DNA from 3 places in the Bradyrhizobium sp. UFLA03-84 genome. Region 3 is predicted to be linked to each of the others. Evidence: predicted binding sites of a transcription regulator. Region 3 holds the regulator's gene; each other region holds the start of a gene.

Region 1 (2,266 bases), on a different contig from region 3:
GGAGCCTTGACGGCCGCGACCTTCAGGCCGCCACGCAGGCGGTTGACGACGAGGGTGGCGAGGGCTTCGCCTTCGACGTCTTCAGCGACGATGACCAGCGGCTTGCCGGTCTGCACCACGGCCTCGAGCAGCGGCAGCAGCTCGTTCAGCGAGGAGAGCTTCTTCTCGTTGATCAGGATGTAGGCGTCGTCCATCTCAACGCGCATCTTGTCGGCGTTGGTGACGAAGTAGGGCGAGATGTAGCCGCGATCGAACTGCATGCCCTCGACGACGTCGAGCTCGGTCTCGAGCGACTTGGCTTCCTCGACCGTGATCACGCCCTCGTTGCCGACCTTCTTCATGGCGTCGGCGAGGAACTTGCCGATCTCGGCATCGCCGTTGGCCGAAATGGTGCCGACCTGGGCGATCTCCTCGTTCGAGGTGACCTTCTTCGAGTTCTTCTGGAGGTCCGCAACGACGGCTTCGACCGCGAGGTCGATACCGCGCTTCAGGTCCATCGGGTTCATGCCGGCGGCGACCGACTTGGCGCCTTCCTTCACGATCGCCTGGGCGAGCACGGTTGCCGTGGTGGTGCCGTCGCCGGCCGCGTCAGCGGACTTGGAGGCGACTTCGCGCACCATCTGGGCGCCCATGTTCTCGAACTTGTCCTCGAGCTCGATCTCCTTGGCGACGGTGACGCCGTCCTTGGTGATGCGGGGAGCGCCGAACGACTTCTCGAGCACCACGTTGCGGCCCTTCGGACCGAGCGTGACCTTCACCGCGTTGGCGAGAACGTCGACGCCGCGCAGCATCTTGTCGCGCGCCTCGACGGAGAATTTGACTTCTTTAGCTGCCATCTGAGTTTTTCCTTGAGAGAATTACTGGGAGGGAGGGAGGCGCTTAGGCCGCCTTCTTCTTGGAAGCGGGGACGTCGAGCACGCCCATGATGTCGCTTTCCTTCATGATCAGCAGGTCTTCGCCGTCGATCTTGACCTCGGTGCCCGACCACTTGCCGAACAGGACGCGGTCGCCGACCTTGACGTCGATGGGGATCAGCTTGCCGGCTTCATCGCGGCCGCCCGGGCCAACGGCGATGACTTCGCCCTGCGAGGGCTTTTCCTTGGCACTGTCCGGAATGATGATGCCGCCAGCGGTCTTCTCTTCGGCGTCGATACGCTTAACCACGACGCGGTCGTGAAGCGGACGGAATTTCATGCAGTCCTCCTAAACATTTGCGGATGCTGTAGATTTTTGGAGTTTTAGCAGTCCAGTCCAGCGAGTGCCAGACTGGTTGGGCAGGAGATAGGCCAAGCCTTGGCGGCGGGCAAGTGCCTCTAGCAGAAAAATTGGCACTCGTAAGTGTCGGTTGCCAGAAGGATATCGGGATCATTTCGGCATGCTTAATGCTGCCCCCGTAGCTCCTCTTGGGCGCGCCGCAGCTATTAGCAGATGCGGTAAGCTGCTGCCAACGCACGAAATTTCAACAACCTTTTAAACATTTAGGCTTGAGATGAGTTAGTCGCGTGCGTCACATTTCTCTCATGTGAGCGTATCCATTGCCGGTGGTCCGGCGGGGAGGTCGGCCACCACGTGAATGCGCTCCGTCACAGGAGGTTGGCATGGTCTCGCGAGTTGGTGGGGTTGTTTCCGACGATTTCAGGAAGCAGTTGCTGGGGTACGGGCTGACGACGGCGCAAATCCTCTATCGGATGCCGGATCACCCCTCGTTGCTGCAAACCTATGTCTGGCAGAACTACGACCTGTTTCCGAAATTTCCGGCGCTGCAGGATTTCCTCGCCTTCTGGCAGCAGAAGCTCGAGGGCCCGCTGTTCTCGGTGACGGTGGCGCATTCCAAGCTGGTCAAGCCGGCCGAGCTGCGCGCCGTCGACGGCGTGTTCCGGCTGCATTGATCCGCTGAGGGGCAAGGCAAGGGGGCAAGGCGCGGCGATGCGCCTTTGCCCACCTCGCGCGGCGCGACTTGTGTTAGCCTCCGTCTGCCAGAAAAGACGGGAGGCGAACAATGGCCAAGAAGACGGCATCGAGATCCGCAGCCAAGACCGCGGTGAAGAAGAAATGGTCGGGACTTGGCGGCGGCGCCAAGAAGGCGCCCGCCAAATCGTCCGCGCGCAAGACCATCAAGTCCAAGGGCCGTGTTTCGGCGGCCAAGAAGAGCGCGCCCAAAGCAGCGACCAAGGCACGGCCGAAGCAGCGCGTCGCGATCAGCCATCACCGCGAGGAGGACTTCAAGGCCGACGGCCTGCGCGCCTACGCCAAGTACCGCGACCTC
Region 2 (2,266 bases), on a different contig from region 3:
TGACAGCGGCGACCGCGGTGTCGATGCCGCGCTTGAGGTCCATCGGGTTCATGCCGGCCGCGACCGACTTGGCGCCCTCGCGGACGATGGCCTGGGCCAGCACGGTCGCGGTGGTGGTGCCGTCACCGGCGGTGTCGTTGGTCTTGGAAGCGACCTCGCGCAGCATCTGCGCGCCCATGTTCTCGAACTTGTCGTCGAGCTCGATCTCCTTGGCGACGGTGACGCCGTCCTTGGTGATGCGGGGCGCGCCGAAGCTCTTCTCGATCACGACGTTGCGACCCTTCGGGCCGAGCGTCACCTTCACGGCGTTGGCGAGCACGTCGACACCGCGCAGCATGCGATCGCGGGCGTCTCCGGCGAATTTTACGTCCTTGGCAGCCATTGATTTGAACTCCTGGAATGTGTCTGTGAATTGCTTGCCGCTGGGTTGATGCTCGTCATCGCCGGGTCGGGGCACGAAGTGCGTCTTCGTACGTCGTGACCCGGCGATCCATCGCCCTGGCAGGATTCTCTAGAAGTGTGATGGATGCCCGGGTCGTCCGGCGCGATCGCGCTTTTGCCCCGGGCATGACTGGGGAGGGCGCGGCGGCCCTCGGAGTCCGTGGGCTTACGCCAGCACGCCCATGATGTCGGACTCCTTCATGATCAGGAGCTCCTGGTTGTCGAGCTTGACCTCGGTGCCCGACCACTTGCCGAACAGCACGCGGTCGCCGACCTTGAGGTCGATCGGGATCAGCTTGCCGGCCTCGTCGCGGCCACCCGGGCCAACGGCGACGATCTCGCCCTGCGACGGCTTCTCCTTGGCCGAGTCCGGAATGATGATGCCGCCCTTGGACTTCTCCTCGGCATCGATGCGCTTGACCACGACGCGGTCATGCAGGGGGCGGAAGGTGGATTTAGCCATGACGTTCCCTCTTAAGGTCCTCTTGGAGGCTCGGTTTCAGGTCCGGTTCATCGAGACCGGGGTTGAATGCCGGCCCGGTCGGCGCAGGGCAGGACGCCCGGCGCATTTAGCAATCGTGGTGCAAGAGTGCTAATTGTGGGCCGGGAAATATGGCTTGGCGCAGTTTCTGTCAAGCAAACGGGTTAAGGCCTTGGTGAGGCCAATATAGGATGGTGGACCAGAAACCAAATCGTAGCGATGACGTAATTTTGTCAGACGTCATTGCTCCGTCTTAAGTTTTACGCTTGGCTGCATGACGGGTGCGGCCGGGACATAGTCGGGGGATACATATGATCATGTCACTCAACGCGCGATTGGTCGCACGGTTCGCGGCTGTTTCGGCGCTGACGACACTCTTGGGAGCGTGCGGCAGCATGAGCCTGCCGTCGTTGTCGTCGAACCCCGAGCCGGCGCCTTCCGAACCGGGGGTCGCCCCGGAAATGCCCGCGTCGATCCGCCCCGACGAGATCGTCGGCCGCTGGGGTCTCGCCTCGTTCCAGAATCCCGCCGACCGCGCCCGCACCGAGGCGGCCGCGCGCGGCCAGTGCAAGCAGCCTTACGTGATCGGCGCCGGCCAGAACGGCGGCGTCATCATGCATCTGGCCGACCAGGCCACCCCGCAGGAGCTGCGGCTGAAGGGTTCCCCGAGCGGCAAGAACTATATCGGCCCGCCCGGACCGGTGCCCGGCGAGCAGGACCGCGAGATCATCTCGTTCGACGGAAGGGTCCTGATCACCCGCTTCGTCGACAAGGACGCCGCCACCCGCTACGGCAACATGGTCTACGTCCGCTGCGCCCCGCGGGCGTAAGGGCAAGGCTAGTCCTTCCGTTCATCCTGGAGCCGCATCGGCAGTACACCTCTCCCCTTGTGGGAGAGGTCGGATTGCATCCGCGCCACCTTCTTCCACCAGGGAGAAGGAAAGGGGTTCTTTGACTCAATCAGATAAAACCGCCGATCCCGACGGTTTTGTACCTCTCTGAACGACGGGGACACGAATCCGGCTTGCCGTTTGCAACCAAGACCGTGACACACAAACGATCGCCCTACCGCCGCACCCCGACGCGATTGACGCCGCCGTTCATATTGCCGCCCGCGTTATGCCGGACTGCAGCGCGCGCCACCGGACGGGGCCTGAGCACGACACCCGCCCGCGCCACGCAGCCGCTCGGATAACCGACATAGGTGCAATAAACGACGGCGTTGGCCGGCGCCGGAGTGAACGCGACGGTTGCAAACCCCAACATGAGGCTGGCTGCAATTCCCGCAAACGTCGCAGCCTTGATCGAAAGAATGTTCGTCACACGCATGGCAATCCTCCCTCA
Region 3 (2,266 bases):
GGATGACATCGCAATCGACCGTGATCTGGCGCTCGCCGAGCGCCTCGAGATCGACCGCGGCGCGCAGCGAGCGGCCGATCAGCCGTTGAATCTCGACCGTACGGCCGCCCTGCTTGCCGGCGGAGGCCTCGCGGCGGGTGCGTTCCAGGGTGGCGCGCGGCAGCATGCCGTATTCGGCGGTGACCCAGCCGCGGCCCTGGCCCTTCAGCCACGGCGGCAGGCGCTCTTCCAGCGTCGCGGTCACCAGCACATGGGTGTCGCCGAACCTCACCATGCAGGAACCCTCGGCGTATTTGACGACGCCGCGTTCCAGCGACACGGGGCGCAGTTCATCGGGCGCACGGCGGCTTGGCCGCATGAAATCCTCCAAAAATCCGACAGATATGGCTGGGCGTGCTTGTAGGAGCGGCAGGGGGCAGCGGCAAGGGCCTTGGCAGGGGTTTTGGCAAGGGTTTTGGCAAGGGTTTTAGAGAGGGTTTTCGGCCCCGGATTGGTCCGGTACCAGAGGGCCGAATGCATGCTTGTCACCGGCCTCCCGGATCGACAAATTAGGCAGCAATTGTGAGGGACTGGAGTGTGACTCACCACGATCCGATCGGCCTGATCGCCCCGCATGCCGGGCTTGCCCAGCTCAACGAGCGCTCGCGCGACATTTTTCGTCAAATCGTCGAAAGCTATCTCGCGACCGGCGAGCCGGTTGGCTCGCGCAACATCTCGCGCCTGATCGCATTGCCGCTGTCGCCGGCCTCGGTCCGCAATGTGATGTCGGACCTCGAGCAGCTCGGCCTGATCTACGCGCCGCACACCTCGGCCGGCCGGCTGCCGACCGAGCTCGGCCTGCGCTTCTTCGTCGACGCCCTGATGCAGGTTGGCGATCTCACCGAGGCCGAGCGCCAATCGATCCAGACCCAGCTGGCCACCGTCGGCCGCGCGCAATCCGTCGAGGCGGCGCTTGGCGAGGCGTTGACGCGGCTGTCGGGACTGACCCGTGCCGCAGCTGTCGTGCTGACGCAGAAATCGAATGCGCGGCTGAAGCACATCGAATTCGTGCGGCTGGAGCCGGAAAAGGCGCTGGTCGTGCTGGTCGGTGAAGACGGCCAGGTCGAAAACCGGGTGCTGGCGCTGCCGCCGGGCGTTCCGTCCTCGGCCCTGACCGAAGCGACCAATTTCCTCAATGCGCGGATCCGCGGCCGGACGCTGGCCGAAGCGCGGCTCGAGCTCGAGACGGCATTGACGCAGAACCGCGCCGAGCTCGATCAGCTCACCCAGAAGGTGGTCGCGGCCGGCATCGCAAGCTGGTCCGGCGGCGAGAGCGAGGACCGCCAGCTGATCGTGCGCGGTCACGCCAATCTGCTCGAGGATCTGCATGCGCTCGACGATCTCGAGCGGATCAAGTCGCTGTTCGACGATCTCGAGACCAAGCGCGGCGTGATCGACCTGCTCGGCCGCGCCGAGCGCGGCGAGGGCGTGCGGATCTTCATCGGCTCGGAGAACAAGCTGTTCTCGCTGTCGGGTTCCTCGACCATCATCGCACCCTATGGCGACGCCCAGGGCCGGATCGTCGGCGTGCTCGGCGTGATCGGACCGACGCGGCTGAATTATGCGCGGGTGATCCCGACCGTCGATTATGCCGCGCGCATCGTCAGCAAGATGCTGGGCGGCTGAAGCGCCCGGATTTCGCTTTCATTTGACGGGTTTTCTTCGCCCGAACCGGAGGTCCCTGTTCCCGAAGCCGGCATGTTGCGCTTGATTTTCGCCGCCTAAAGCACGATATCCCGGGCAGCAATCCCCAAGATTTGAACCGACGCGAGTTTTCGAGAAGGCACGCCATGACCGATCCGAACCGGGCCAATGACAACACCGAGAATTCGGCGCCGACGGGTGAGCCCGTGGTCTCGAAGCCCTACATCATGCCTGACGATCCCGAGGTGGGATCGGCCGAGGCGCTGAGCAAGGAACTCGCGGAGGCGAAGGACCGCACGCTGCGCACGCTGGCCGAGATGGAGAATCTCCGTCAGCGTACCCGCCGCGAGGTCTCCGACGCCAAGACCTACGGCATCACCGGCTTCGCGCGCGATGTGCTCGATATCGCCGACAATCTGCAGCGCGCGCTCGACGCGGTGCCGGCCGAGACCAAGGAAGCCGCCGATCCCGGCCTGAAGGCGCTGCTCGAAGGCGTTGAGCTGACCGAGCGTTCGCTGCTCAACGCGCTGGAGAAGAACGGCGTCAAGAAGTTCGATCCGATCGGCGAGAAGTTCGATCCGAA

Evidence for each region. The regulator HrcA, encoded in region 3, represses chaperone genes, less so after heat shock. The targets are predictions, from matches to a motif close to GTTAGCACTCNCNNNNNGNGAGTGCTAAC.
Region 1: a site for HrcA is predicted at 1,238-1,266, ahead of groES (co-chaperone GroES). Genes of this name have one in related genera too.
Region 2: a site for HrcA is predicted at 1,010-1,038, ahead of CK489_RS14400 (co-chaperone GroES). Genes of this name have one in related genera too.

Annotation. Positions count from the first base shown of each region.
Region 1 covers NZ_NSJY01000017.1:176,702-178,967, reverse strand. The annotation lists gene groL (chaperonin GroEL) at 1-836, opposite strand, end outside; gene groES (co-chaperone GroES) at 880-1,194, opposite strand; gene CK489_RS33465 (usg protein) at 1,599-1,889, shown strand; gene CK489_RS33460 (cupin domain-containing protein) at 2,000-2,266, shown strand, end outside.
Region 2 covers NZ_NSJY01000013.1:83,716-85,981, forward strand. The annotation lists gene groL (chaperonin GroEL) at 1-382, opposite strand, end outside; gene CK489_RS14400 (co-chaperone GroES) at 608-904, opposite strand; gene CK489_RS14405 (hypothetical protein) at 1,234-1,752, shown strand; gene CK489_RS14410 (hypothetical protein) at 1,988-2,251, opposite strand.
Region 3 covers NZ_NSJY01000006.1:79,901-82,166, reverse strand. The annotation lists gene rph (ribonuclease PH) at 1-358, opposite strand, end outside; gene hrcA (heat-inducible transcriptional repressor HrcA) at 577-1,665, shown strand; gene grpE (nucleotide exchange factor GrpE) at 1,830-2,266, shown strand, end outside.